3 regions of the Serratia sp. TSA_7 genome follow, and region 2 is predicted to be linked to each of the others. Evidence: predicted binding sites of a transcription regulator. Region 2 holds the regulator's gene; each other region holds the start of a gene.
The links. The regulator Fur, encoded in region 2, represses iron uptake genes when iron is present. The targets are predictions, from matches to a motif close to ATAATAATGAGAACNACTATCAA.
Positions count from the first base shown of each region.

Region 1 (4,898 bases), on a different contig from region 2:
CACCAGCGTGCGGTGGCATAAGGCGGCCACCAATGAAATATCATGGGAGACCAGCAGCATTCCCATCCGTTGCTGACGGGCAATACGATCGAGCAGGTTGATGATCTGCCGGCGTAAGGGCTGGTCCAGACCGCTGACCGGCTCATCGGCCAGTAAAAAACGAGGTTGCAGCGCGATAGCGCGTGCCAGTGCCACCCTTTGTGCCTGCCCGCCGGAAAGCTGGCCCGGTCTGGCGTACAGCAGGTGTTCATCCAGTTCAACCTGACGCAGAGCACGCTCTGCAGTGATACCCGGATCCTGCGGCAAACCGAGTTGGCGCAGCGGGGCGATAATCAGTTCGGCGACCGTATGGCGTGGATTGAGCGAGGAGTGGGCGTCTTGCGGGACATACTGCACCAAACGTCGGTACCAACGCAGCCGACGAACGGACGCTGGGCGAATCGCGGTACCCTGGCAGAAGATATGGCCGTAATCCGGCGCATCGAGCGCTAGCAGCAGCTTGAGCAAGGTGGATTTGCCTGCGCCGGAGCAGCCAACCAACCCGATGCGTTCTTCGGCATACAGATTCAGATCGGTAGGGCTAAGGCCACCAGATGCCGACGCATATCGCCGACAGACATTTTGCAGGCTGATAAAAGGCAGTGCGGCGTTGACCGGTAGGTGGCTCATTGGTTATCCCGCCATACTCATAGAGGAGTAATGACCGAATGCCGGGCGCAGTACCGTGGCAACCAGCCGCTGAGTGTAGGGGTGTACAGGGTGGCGCAACAACTGCGCGACAGAGCCGTGCTCGGCCATCGTGCCGTTCGCCAGCACGATGGCCCGTTGGCACAGGCTGGCGGCGACGGCAAGGTCGTGGGTGATAAACAGCAGCGCGGGCGCGGCGGGGCGCTCGGTGTAGCGCTTCAGGATATCGATTAACTGATGCTGGCTGACCATGTCCAGTGCGGTGGTAGGTTCATCCGCTATCAGCAGGCTTTTCTCGCCGCTCAGCGCGAGAGCCGCACAAATCCGCTGACATTGGCCGCCGGACAATTGCCCGGGATAGCGCATCATGATGCTCTCCGGCGGCAGGCCCAGCGCAGCCAAGAGTTCTGTGGCGCAGCGTTGGGCGTGTTCTTTGCTCATGCCGCTCCGGCCACGCAGAGCCATGATCAGTTGCTTACCCACGGTGCTCAGGGGGTTGAGGCTGGTAAAAGGATCTTGAAAAATGGCCGCCAGCGAGAGTGACTTGCGCTGTTGTAAACGTTGGCCGCTGATTTCTCGCCCCAATAGCCGTATCGATCCGCTGAGTTCGGCACCGTTCGGCAGCGTACCTAAAATGGCAGCGGCGGTGAGTGATTTGCCTGAGCCTGATGCGCCCAGCAGGCATAGCCGTTCGCCGGCATGTAGGGTGAAGTTCAGATCGCTGATTTTGACTTCCCCGTTAATCGACAGCGTCAACTGTTCTACGGTGAGTAACGGCGGGCTTTGGTTTTCCATTAGCGTGTCTGTGCGAAGCAGTTATGGTATGTAATAACATAACATTCGTTGGCGTGACATGACCAGCAGATTTCTGAAATACTTTGAAATAGTCTAAAGCAGGGAAATCAAGGTATGATGCTCAAGGTATTGTTGTCAGGTTGGTTCTATCGGTGAGAACGTTGATTTTTATTCTGTGCATGGCCGCCTATGTGCTGGTACTGGGTTACCTTGGTGTTTACGTCACCGATAAACTGTGCGAGCAATCCAGTAACTACACCAAGCTGTGCCGTATGGTTGATATCTCCGAGCCGCATATTCCAAAATAAACGACCGTCGTCAACCCAGATAATCGGTAGTGATCAATGGCGTCAGTATCCCGGATAGGCAGGCTAACGTAGCCCATTGCCGCCAGCCTAATCGCGCCAGCCAATCCTGACGCAACGGCGGCGTTGCGAGTTGTCCCAGAGCAACCGTACCGGTGAACATCACTGTCAGGATCACGAATACCAATCCCCGGCTCCAGGAATTAAATTCGATATGCAATATGTTGGCGTAATAGAGTCGCATCAGAATAAAATAGGCCAGCATTAACCAGGCAAAACGCGTTCGTTTTTTCAGCAATTGGTAGAGTATAAATGCGATGAACAGGCTGTGAAACCATGAGATCATTGGCGATTCAATAGGATGCCTGACGCAGACGTTATACACAGCCAGGTAGATATTAAAGATCAACAGTGTATAGACGGCATATATATACCAACCATAGATGACTTTGAGTTTTTGGGTGTTTGGCGAGATAGGGCAATAGTCCGGTATCATTGGGGCCTCCTGAGCTGGATAGCGTTATAACACCGAAGAGCTAAATGAAAATTAAACGCCAAACGGGCTTTATTTTACCCCCAAACGGGAACTAATCAGCGCCTGCTGGGTCTGTTCAAACGGTAACGTCCAGGGTATTTTCAGCGAAAGAGTAATGACACTACATTGATATGAAAAATTATAAAAACGGTCACTCTACGGTATGTTTACTGGTTGCCACGTTGGGGCTTTACTTTTTCCTGCCGCCGACGCTCATCGCCTTGTTCTGCCAATGGTTTAACTTGAACCCCTTTTTTCTTATTAGATCCTGGCATCTCAATCCCTTCGCTGCTGCACGCGGGATTCCGATCTATCAGACCCTTGTGCCCATATTAGTGGTATGGCTTTCAGTCAATGCCCTGGTGGCGGCCATTTTTTTTGCGATATTGGGTTTATATCGTTGGCTTGGCAGGACAAAGCATCGATGAGTCACCCTTGTGCACTGACAAAAAGAGGTAGATAAAAAGCACTTTACAATGGATAATGATAGTCGTTATCATTTAGTGGTCGGTAAGGGTAGAAGGATTGTCTCCTTATGTGCCACCCAAGCCGGCACGACATTGCTCACATTGCTTCCAATCTTTGTTGCCAGCCTCGCGCTGGCATTTTTTTACTTCTTTTATTTCAGTCTACTAACCCAGATTACACCCTTGGTTTTTCAGTGACGATGAAACACTTTCCCCGCTCATAAAAAGCGTCGCTATGCTTGAAACTTTTTGTCGATAAAGATAATAATTATCATTAATATTATCTTTTCATTGGATTCAGTGCACTGATAGATCCGCTGCACGTTGTCAGCCAGCGTTGCTGACAGAGAATCTTATTCGGCGTGATTTTGAGTATTTACCAGGGGTTACAGAGATGTCGATGCATTTTCCGGTTAAACGATCGCGTCTGTTCTGCGCGCTCGCCATGTTCCTGCCACTCACCTCGTTGGCTGAGGATACTTTGGTTGTCACTGCCAAATCTGCCGATACGGCGGAGGCGGCGACGCAGGGCTATCAGGCTACGACCAGCCAGGGTGCGACGAAAACGGACAGACCGTTAGCCCTGACGGCCCAGTCGATCTCGGTAGTAACTCGGCAGCAGATGACCGATCAGAATGCCCAGACGGTTAACGATACGCTGAAATATGCTCCGGGCGTCTTCACCAATTTTTCCGGTGGCGCCACCCGCTATGACACCATTGCATTGCGCGGTTTTCATGGCGGTGACGTCAATAACACTTTCCTTGATGGCCTGCGTTTGTTGAGTGACGGTGGCACCTATAACGCCTTGCAGGTTGATCCCTGGTTCCTGGAACGCGTCGACGTCATCAAAGGACCCTCCTCGGTGATGTATGGGCAAAGCATTCCGGGTGGATTGGTCGCGCTGACGTCCAAGCGGCCTCAGTTCGCCACGGAAGGGCACGTTAACCTGATGGCAGGCAACAACAGTACTCAGGGCGGCGCCTTCGATGTGACCGGACCGCTGTCTGAACAGTGGGCTTACAGGCTGACCGGCATGACGCGCAGCAGCGAAACCATGTACGACCATCAGCGTGAAGAACGCTATGCCGTCGCCCCCTCATTGCTGTGGCAGCCGGATGAAAATACCTCGCTGTTGCTCAAGGCCTACCTGCAGAAGGATCCTTCCGGCGGTTACCACAGTGCCGTGCCGGCCGATGGCAGCCTCTATTCCAGCTCGGGCGACAAACTGGGGCGCGGATTCTTTGACGGTGAGAGCAGCCGGAATGTGTTCAAGCGCTGGGAGCAAATCTACAGCTATGCCTTCTCTCACAGTTTTAACGACGTCTGGTCTTTCCGTCAGAATGCCAGTTACACCCATTCCAATGTTGAGTTGCAACAGGTGTATCAGATTGGCTGGAATGACGATCACCGTTTGCTGAACCGTTATTACAGCGGTTCTGCCACTTCGCTGGACGCCTTTGCCGTCGATAACCAACTGGAAGCCGACTTTACCACCGGGGCGCTGGATCATAAGGTTATGCTGGGGCTGGACTATCAGCGCTTTCGCAATAATTTGTGGGAAGAATCTGCTGGTGCATCGCAGCTGAATCCTTATACCGGTGTGTCCGGCGGGGCGGCGTTAACCGGCCTGACGCATACCGATTCCAGGCGCCACTACGAGCAGAGCGGCGTATATCTGCAGGATGAAATCAACTTACAGAACTGGTATCTGAACCTGTCCGGCCGCTTCGATCGTATCGAGTCTAAAAATACGACGCTCAATACCGGTACCAGCGATGCGCGCAGCGATGATAATTTCAGTGGCCGTGCCTCCTTGCTGTATCACTTTGATAACGGTCTTTCACCTTACGCCAGCTACAGTACGGCGGTAACGCCTGAGGCGCTGCCCGATCAAAACGGACACATGCTGAAACCGAGCACCAGTGAGCAGTATGAGGTGGGGTTGAAATATCAGCCGCCAGGCAGTTCATCGATTTACAGCGTGGCATTGTACGATTTGACGCAGAAAGACGTTGCCAACCGGGTGGTGCAGCAAAGTTATTATCTGCCGGCCGGCAAAGTGCATTCGCAGGGGATTGAACTGGAAGCGCGCAGCAAGATCAGCGA
Region 1 is NZ_JBQZFU010000001.1:1,466,613-1,471,510, reverse strand. Features, by position in the region: gene ACUTQW_RS07005 (ABC transporter ATP-binding protein) at 1-669, opposite strand, end outside; gene ACUTQW_RS07000 (ATP-binding cassette domain-containing protein) at 673-1,482, opposite strand; gene ACUTQW_RS06995 (hypothetical protein) at 1,635-1,790, shown strand; gene ACUTQW_RS06990 (hypothetical protein) at 1,801-2,133, opposite strand; gene ACUTQW_RS06985 (TonB-dependent siderophore receptor) at 3,184-4,898, shown strand, end outside.
Region 1: a site for Fur is predicted at 3,048-3,070, ahead of ACUTQW_RS06985 (TonB-dependent siderophore receptor). Genes of this name have one in related genera too.

Region 2 (4,898 bases):
CTCTGGCGAAAAAACGCGCTAAAGATAACGGCTTAGCGCGTTTTCGGCTCAGTTAAACATTGTCGTTGCTCTATCTGCTGGGGTAATATGGCGCGCTATAATTTTGCCGCCCTGCTCAGCGTGTTCAGTAACGCCAGGCTGGGGGTAAATTTGGGTTAGGGTTTATTGGCCCGAAGTGTGTTAACCGAACCGTCCGGAAGCGTATACGCTTTTTGATGCAAACTCCCTTGCAGTACCGCTACCTATGGCAAAAGAACAAACGGATCGCACGACGCTGGATCTGTTCGCAGATGAACGCCGTCCGGGGCGCCCGAAAACCAACCCGCTATCCCGAGATGAACAGCTTAGAATCAATAAGCGTAATCAGCTTCGACGCGATAAAGTCCGTGGCTTACGGCGTGTGGAACTGAAAATCAACGCGGATGCGGTGGACGCCCTGAACAAACTGGCGGAACAGCGCAATATCAGCCGCAGCGAGCTTATTGAGCAAATGCTGCTGGCACAACTGGCGGATGAACAGCCGGAACATTGATCTTTGCAGCCGCACATGCGGCGCGGTGTTATGGATGACACCGATCAACACCGTTTTATTCCTCCCGGCATCGCATAAACGCGATAAAACCCCGGGGTAAATCTCTGGCATGATACGCACTTACCGGTAAGAGGCAGATTCTTGCCATGTCATCATTTTAATCGGTGTTATCGCGTTCAACGCTAACATCGTGCAATGCAATTAATTGAATTTAAAGGTTATACGCGATATGGCTAATGTAGGCATTTTCTTTGGCAGCGACACTGGCAATACCGAAAACATTGCCAAGATGATCCAGAAAATTCTTCAGCAGCAGTTTGGCAAAGAGGTGTCGGAAATCCGCGACATCGCCAAAAGCAGCAAAGAGGATCTGGAAGCTTTCGACATTCTGCTGTTGGGTATTCCTACCTGGTACTACGGCGAAGCCCAGTGCGATTGGGATGACTTCTTCCCGACGCTGGAAGAAATCGATTTCAACGGCAAGCTGGTTGCGCTGTTCGGCTGTGGCGATCAGGAAGACTATGCGGAATATTTCTGTGATGCGATGGGCACCATCCGCGACATCATCGAGCCACGCGGCGCCGCGATTGTAGGCCACTGGCCGACCAAGGGTTACCACTTCGAAGCATCGAAAGGGTTGGCGGATGACAATTTCTTCATCGGCCTGGCGATTGACGAAGATCGTCAACCGGAATTGACCAACGAACGCGTCGCAGCCTGGGTGAAGCAGATCAGCGAAGAACTGAGCCTAGCCGATATCGTCGGCTAACCCTCAAAGGTTGAACAAAAGCCCTGCAAAGTGCATAGTGTTGCCAGCAGGGCCGTTCATCGGCAGCACGGATTTCTGCAATAGAAGCTACATGTTTGTAACTTCCCACATCGTCAAGGTAGACTGAGATATCGGTTTATCCCATCCATCAAGACGTTGCGTGTGTAACATGCAATTGTGCCATGATATCTTTGTTAACAACCGGCGGTTTCCATTTAGGGCAACCGGTTCTATAATGACACGCAATTAACTCTTTGTGCCGACCGATGCCACAGGCAAGAATGCCTCAACTTGATTAGCATAGTAACAGGACTGAATCCGCATGACTGACAACAACACCGCATTGAAGAAGGCCGGCCTAAAAGTCACGCTTCCGCGACTCAAAATCCTGGAAGTACTGCAAAATCCGGAATGCCATCACGTCAGTGCGGAAGATTTGTACAAAAAACTGATCGACATGGGCGAAGAAATTGGCCTGGCGACGGTTTACCGCGTACTGAACCAGTTTGATGATGCCGGGATTGTGACCCGTCACAACTTCGAAGGCGGCAAATCCGTGTTCGAATTGACCCAACAGCATCACCACGATCACCTGATTTGCCTGGACTGTGGCAAAGTGATCGAATTCAGCGATGAGTCTATCGAAGTGCGTCAGCGTGATATCGCCAAGCAGCACGGCATCAAGCTCACCAACCATAGCCTCTACCTGTATGGTCACTGTGAAATCGGTGATTGCCGTGAAGACGACACCTTGCACGACAAAAAATAATGCCCTAAACCGGCATTGAGAACCGCCTTAACGGCGGTTTTTTTATGCCTCCAGATGAGGGCAAAAAAATCCCCGGACAGGCCCGGGGAAAATCACATCAGAAAGACAACAATTGCAGCGGCACTTCTCCACGGTACTTCTCTCACTTCCCACTGACGCTCACGTCACCGTCAACTCACCCGCCGACACGCGGATGGGCAAACTCGTCACAATGCATATTCAAGAGACAGCAGCCGATCGAAGAAAATCGGCCAGGCATAGTCGAAAACGCCACGAACGCGAAACCCTTTGTTCAGGTAGATTTGGCAGGCATCGCTGCTTTGCCATACGCACAGCACGATATGTTTCGCCCGGCGCTGCTGCGCCTGCTGCTTAATCAGGGCAAACAGGGGGGTAAAATAGCCCTGTCCGCGGAATCGGCTCTCGATGGCCAGGCTGCAGACAAAGTAATCGTCCGCACCGCACTGGCTGTGCACAAAATCGTCGTAGGCCTCATCAAGCGGCTTTATTTCATCGCGATATAGATAGCTCGCCTCAACGCCATACAACTCGTCGAGACTCGCCGCCGTGAAAAATCCGATAAACGCCCCGCACCGATCGTAAGCCAGGGTAATCAGGTCCAGATAGGGGTCGATATTTTGCGCCTGCTGCAGCGATACCAGATCCATCCCGGCCGGGTTGCCGGCAGAGCAGTATTCCAGGTAGCTGGTGGCAAAAAGCAGCTTCGCCATGCGGATCCTGTCCGCTTCGCCAGCTTGCCGCCCCGGCAGAAAATGCAGCCCGCCCTGCGCTAGCGGCAATGCCGCATCGCCCGCTCCGACGGTTAACCGCCAGTAATTGCCCTCGTCGATCTGCCGCCGGTTATCGGCTATCAAATACTCGCCAAAAAGCTGGTTCACCCGATCCAGCGCGCGGTCATGGGACAGCACCGAATAGTAATGGTAGTGATCGATATCGGACCTTATCTGCGCCGGATAGGCCATGCGCGGCACTTCATCGACGGTAAATATTTCCGCGTGGCGCGCCAGATCCGTCGGTTGCTCAAGCTGCCAATCCACCTGCTCCAGCCGGCTTATACACTGTCGATAGCTGCGCAGTTCCTCCTCCCCGAGCGGCAACGTCTCATTGGTGAGCACATCCTCCAACAGGCGCATGCCGCGGATACCACAGGTCACCGCCTGCGGAACAGCGTCATAATGAACCCCATGATCCTTGCAAAAACTATCGTGGCTAAGGACAGTCCTGCCGATGTGGCGGCACCACAACAGATAAAACGCGTCGAACAGCCTTCTTTCATAAAGGGGGCTTTTATCCGGCACGCCACCGCTTTGCGCCGCATAGATCTGATCCAGACCCGCCAATATTTTGCACAGCGACCTATCGCCGCTGCGGCCAATGATCATCCCGGTTTCATCCAGAAACAAATTCAACCCGCTGACGTGGCTGACCTCGCTATTGGGCAGAAACTGAAAGTAATCAGGCACTTCGGGTTTCAGCAGGAAAAACGTCGCCGAACGGTGCGGTAGAGTGTCGATATCCATATACATTCCGCCCATTTCAATCAGGATCAAAAAGCGAAAGTAGTCAGAAAGCGTGGCGTAATAGCGCTTATCATGGAGCGCGTGGATAAAATCCAGGTTGCCGCCGACCCTTTTTTGCGCCAGTTCGCTCAGCGAATGCACCTGCAACCGGTGGTTGCCGGCATCGAACTCCCCCAACAGACCGCCTTTCACTTCCGAAGCTGGGGAAAAGTACGCCTCATTTTTGAGTTGCCGCGCATCCCATACCCACAACATCCCGACCCATTCGTCGGCGGTTGTGTTGCGAACAGCCTGCTGCGCATCTCCCCATTGGGAAATAACCTCTCTGGCATCGTCGGGAATCGCACCGCCCAACCAAATGCGGTGCAGCAATTTTTCCTGCGCGGCCAGCGGACGAGTAGGAACGCAGAACAACGAGGAGCACTGCGCGGCATCGAATAAACGCCCTTGCTCAACCAGCCACGCCCGCAGCTGGCTGACCCCACGCCGGTACTGTTCCAGCAACGCCGGGGAACGCTGGCGCTGAGATTTCACGAACACTAACTTCAGGTTATTGATCCAGGCCTCATAGTCGGCACGAAACAGCTCATGCTGCATCAATCCCAAATGCTCGTCATCAAGCTTCATCGTCAGCCTCCCACCAGCGGTGTGCAATGGCCGTATCCCTGTGGATTCTTGCTCTGCCAATGCCAGGCGTCGCGAACCATTTTTTCCAGGCTTCTTTTGGCTTTCCAGCCTAATTTTTCCGCCGCCAGCGTCGGATCAGACCAACACTCGGCAATATCTCCTGCACGGCGCGGGTTAATTTGATAGGCGATTTTAAATCCGCAGGCGCGTTCAAATGCCTGGATAATCTCCAGCACCGAATAGCCTTTGCCGGTGCCCAGGTTATACACGTTAAAACCCGGTCGCAGATTATCCAGCGCTTTCAAATGCCCTTCGGCCAGATCCATCACGTGAATATAATCACGTACCCCGGTGCCATCGCTGGTGGGATAGTCGTTGCCATACACCGGCAACACCGCAAGTTTGCCAATAGCCACCTGTGCCAGATAAGCCAGAAGATTATTGGGAATGCCTGCGGGATCTTCACCGATCAAACCAGACTCGTGCGCCCCGGCCGGGTTAAAATAACGTAGCGCAGTGATCGCCATCTGCGGTGCGGTTCTGGCAAACTCCGCCAAAATCTGTTCCACAATAAACTTGGAGGTGCCATAAGGATTCGTCGTCTGCCCGACGCGGCAACTCTCCGTGAGCGGGGTATATTCCGCCGGCCCGTAAACGGTG
Region 2 is NZ_JBQZFU010000004.1:195,102-199,999, forward strand. Features, by position in the region: gene ybfE (LexA regulated protein) at 245-532, shown strand; gene fldA (flavodoxin FldA) at 762-1,301, shown strand; gene fur (ferric iron uptake transcriptional regulator) at 1,624-2,070, shown strand; gene ACUTQW_RS15995 (glycosyltransferase) at 2,277-4,238, opposite strand; gene galE (UDP-glucose 4-epimerase GalE) at 4,241-4,898, opposite strand, start outside.

Region 3 (4,898 bases), on a different contig from region 2:
GACGCGCTTTGCCCGCACCGCGCGCAAAACCGCCGATTTCCTCAACCGGGTGGCGAAACTCGGGATGCCGCTGGTAGGGGTCGATCCGGCGCTGGTGCTGTGCTATCGCGACGAATATAACGAGATCCTCGGCGAAACTCGCGGTGACTTCCAGGTGCAACTGGTGCATGAATGGCTGCAACAGCTGCTGGCGGAACGTGCCGAACAACCGGCGACCGGCGAGGCCTGGTACTTGTTTGGCCACTGTACCGAAACCACGGCGCTGCCGGCCAGCGGCCAGCATTGGGCGTCGATCTTCTCCCGTTTCGGGGCCAAGCTGGAAAATGTCAGCGTGGGTTGTTGCGGCATGGCGGGCACCTACGGACACGAAGTGAAGAACCTGGAGAATTCGCTCGGGATTTATGAGCTATCATGGCATCAGGCGTTGCAACGTTTGCCGCGGCAACGCTGTCTGGCGACCGGCTATTCCTGTCGCAGCCAGGTCAAACGCATTGAGGGTAACGGCGTGCGCCACCCGTTACAGGCACTTCTGGAGATGATTGCGTGAAATTGTGGAAACGAGAAACGACGTTGGAGCAGTTAAACCGCTCCGGTGAGGGATGCATGGTGAGCCATGTGGGGATTCATTTCACTCGGCTGGAAGACGATCTTCTTGAAGCTACGATGCCGGTGGACCACCGTACCCGGCAACCTTTCGGGCTGTTGCACGGCGGGGCGTCGGTGGTGCTGGCGGAGTCGATGGGCTCGATGGCCGGTTATCTGTGCAGCGAAGGGGAGCAGAAAGTGGTAGGGCTGGAAATCAACGCCAACCATTTGCGGGCGGTATTTGAAGGGCAGGTGCGTGGCGTATGCCGCGCGCTGCACGTTGGCCGACGGCATCAGGTGTGGCAGATCGAAATATTCGATTCGCGCGACCGGTTGTGCTGCACCTCACGCCTGACCACCGCAATCATCGACTGATCCTCCCACCCGCAGGCACCTTTGCCTGCGGGTACTCCGTTGCCGTTCCGCAGACATTTACAGTTGGAATGGCACCCGCTTGACGAAATCCTTCTGGAAGGCGTTAGCCTTCTCCCAGGTGCCTTCCATCGCATATTTCTGGCAGATTAAGGTCAGGGTATGCCGGGCAAAATGATAGCTCTGAACCCGAAACAGCTGGCAGCGCTGCGGGTTGTTGATTTCGACGATCAGCCGGTTATGCAGTTTGCTGAGCGCGTGCAGATAGCTTTCATCATCGCCGTTTTCCAGGCACAGATTGGCCATGTTCAGGCTGACGTTATTGTAGCGTTTCAGATGGTTGATATTGCACTCTGGCCGCCTAAGCGACGCCTCCGCCATGTAGAAATCTACCGTGGCATCGCGCACGCTGAATTTATAGTCATCAATTTTGCCCAGCAGCCACGCATTCATCGAGATATTCATTTACCCGCGCTCACCTGTATTTGAATGATAATCATTATCATATTTACGGATGCGTTCGCGATCAATCATTCTGTTGAAATTTTTATCGGACACCGGGGCTGCATTTGCTCTGCGCCGACCCAATATCAGTCAGTAGCGGCTAAACTTTAATCAATGACGGCGGTTTCGGCCAGTGTGGCCGGGCGGTGCAAACGACGGAAAACGCCGCTAATTGCCGATAAACGCATTTTTGAGACAGACAAAATGTTGAAATAGGTATTTTCTATGAATGTTTACATCGACAATAAAAGCCGGCGGTGTAAAGGGGATGAGCCAGCGGCTGGGCGGTGCGGTGATTCAGGATATACAGTAAATTCATAAGGATAAAATGAACGCGTCGCCGCCGGACTGCGCCAGGCACCCTGACTGTCCCCTCTGCTTGCCGTGTGCGGCAGCAAAAAAACGGGCTTTTGGCGGATACCCCCGCAAAACAAACGGTTGAAGTGATAATTGTTATCACTAACATATAAGCAACCCAGATTGGCTGTGGTAAAACACGAGTGTGAGGTAGGCCCTATGCAAACGGAAAATGTCGGCACCTTTTCTCTGGACGAAAATGTCTGGCAAGGCATTTTGCTCAGCGACAACGCCGTACAACAAATTACTAAATTGATGCAGCAGGATCCGCAAGTGAAGGGGCTGCAACTCGGAGTGAAGCAATCAGGCTGCGCCGGGTTTGCCTATGTGCTGGATCTCACCCGTGCCCCGGCGGAAGACGACCTGCTGTTTGAGCGCGATGGCGCCAAACTGTATGTGCCGCTGAAAGCCATGCCGTTCATCGATGGCACCACGGTAGATTTTGTCCGTGAAGGGCTGAATCAAATATTCAAATTCAATAACCCTAAAGCTCAGCATGCCTGCGGGTGCGGCGAGAGCTTTGGCGTTTGAGCGATGCAATCAACATGACACGAAGCAATGTAGAAATGCCTAATGAAGTGCAGGCTTGGGTCAGCGAAGGGCGCTACAAAGAAGGCTTTTTCACCCAGCTCGATACCGATGAATTGGCGACGGGCATCAACGAAGATGTGGTGCGCGCCATTTCGGCCAAGCGTAACGAACCTGAGTGGATGCTGGAATTCCGCCTGGAGGCCTACCGTGCCTGGCTGCAAATGGAAGAACCGCACTGGTTGAAAGCGAACTATGACCGGTTGAACTACCAGGATTACAGCTATTACTCGGCGCCATCCTGCGGCAGCTGCGACGACGCCTGCGGTTCCCAGCCCGGCGCCGAACAGCAACCTGGCGCGGCAACCGAAAACAGCTACCTGACCAGCGAGGTTGAGCTGGCGTTTAACCAGCTTGGTGTACCGGTGCGTGAAGGCAGCGAAGTGGCGGTAGACGCGATATTCGATTCGGTATCGGTCTCCACCACCTACCGCGAAAAACTGGCGGAAAGCGGGGTGATTTTCTGCTCGTTCGGCGAGGCGATTCAGGAATACCCGGATCTGGTGCGCAAGTACCTGGGCCGCGTAGTGCCGTCCAACGATAACTTCTTTGCCGCGCTGAACGCCGCAGTGGCCTCCGACGGCACTTTTGTCTACGTGCCGAAAGGCGTGCGCTGCCCGATGGAACTCTCGACCTATTTCCGCATTAACGCCGCCAAAACCGGCCAGTTCGAACGCACGATTCTGATCGCCGATGAAGGCAGCTACGTCAGTTACATCGAAGGTTGCTCAGCCCCGGTGCGTGACAGCTATCAGCTGCATGCGGCGGTAGTGGAAGTGATCCTGCACAAAGACGCCGAAGTGAAATATTCCACGGTGCAAAACTGGTTCTCCGGCGGTGACAGCAAGGGCGGCATTCTCAACTTCGTGACCAAGCGCGCGTTGTGCGAAGGCGCAGGCTCGAAAATGTCCTGGACCCAGTCGGAAACCGGTTCGGCGATCACCTGGAAATACCCGAGCGTGATCCTGCAGGGCGATAACTCAATCGGCGAGTTTTTCTCGGTGGCGCTGACCAGCGGCCATCAGCAGGCGGATACCGGCACCAAGATGATCCACATCGGCAAGAACACCCGATCGACCATCATTGCCAAAGGCATCTCCGCCGGGCACAGCGAGAACACTTACCGCGGCCTGGTGAAAATCCTGCCGGGGGCGGAAAACGCGCGTAACTTTACCCAATGCGACTCGATGCTGATTGGGCCGGACAGCGGAGCCCATACCTTCCCGTACGTGGAGGCCCGCAATAACAGCGCACAGCTGGAACACGAAGCGACCACGTCGAAAATCGGCGATGATCAACTGTTCTACTGTTTGCAGCGCGGCATCAGCGAAGACAATGCCATCTCTATGATCGTCAACGGATTCTGTAAGGACGTGTTCTCGGAACTGCCGCTGGAATTCGCCGTCGAGGCGCAAAAGTTATTGGCCATCAGCCTGGAACACAGCGTGGGCTAAACGCCGGATTTACAGCGCAGCAGCGCTACTTAAGGACACCGCATGTTAAGTATCAAGAATTTGAAAGTCAGCGCCGAAGGCAATGAGATCCTCAAGGGATTGAACCTGGAGATCAAGCCGGGTGAAGTGCATGCCATCATGGGGCCGAACGGCTCGGGCAAGAGTACGCTCTCCGCCACCCTGGCGGGGCGTGAAGAGTATGAGGTGACCGAGGGCGAGGTTACCTTCAAGGGTAAAGACCTGCTTGAGCTGGCCCCGGAAGATCGCGCCGGCGAAGGCGTATTCCTGGCGTTCCAGTATCCGGTGGAGATCCCCGGCGTCAGCAACCACTTCTTCCTGCAGACGTCGGTGAATGCGGTGCGCAAATACCGCCAGCAAGAACCGCTCGACCGCTTCGATTTTGCTGATTTCATCGAAGAAAAGATTGAGCTGCTGAATATGCCCCAGGATCTGTTGACCCGTTCGGTCAACGTCGGTTTCTCCGGCGGCGAGAAAAAGCGTAATGACATTCTGCAGATGGCGGCGCTGGAGCCGGATCTGTGCATCCTGGATGAAACTGACTCCGGCCTGGATATTGACGCGCTGAAGATCGTCGCCAACGGCGTTAATTCGCTGCGGGACGGCAAACGCGCCTTCATTATCGTCACGCACTACCAGCGTATTCTGGACTACATCAAACCGGATTATGTTCATGTTCTGTCCCAAGGGCGCATCGTGAAGTCCGGCGATTTCTCCCTGGTGAAACAGTTGGAGGAGCAGGGCTATGGCTGGCTTACCGACCAACAATAACTCGCGTGCGTTGCAACAGCTTTACAGCCTGTTCGAGGCCCGTGGCGGCGAACACTCCGCTCACGCCCTGGCGCACTGGCAGCAGGCTTTGCGTCTGGGCTGGCCGACGCGCAAACATGAAAACTGGAAATATACCCCGCTGGAGGGCTTGCTGGAGCAGCAGTTCCTTGAGCCGCAGGCCGAGCCGATCGCTGCCGCCCAACGTGATGCGCTGGCGCTGAATCTCGATGCTTATCGGCTGGTGTTTGT
Region 3 is NZ_JBQZFU010000001.1:798,576-803,473, forward strand. Features, by position in the region: gene ydiJ (D-2-hydroxyglutarate dehydrogenase YdiJ) at 1-547, shown strand, start outside; gene menI (1,4-dihydroxy-2-naphthoyl-CoA hydrolase) at 544-960, shown strand; gene ACUTQW_RS03915 (hypothetical protein) at 1,018-1,422, opposite strand; gene sufA (Fe-S cluster assembly scaffold SufA) at 1,978-2,349, shown strand; gene sufB (Fe-S cluster assembly protein SufB) at 2,364-3,860, shown strand; gene sufC (Fe-S cluster assembly ATPase SufC) at 3,903-4,649, shown strand; gene sufD (Fe-S cluster assembly protein SufD) at 4,624-4,898, shown strand, end outside.
Region 3: a site for Fur is predicted at 1,905-1,927, ahead of sufA (Fe-S cluster assembly scaffold SufA). Genes of this name have one in related genera too.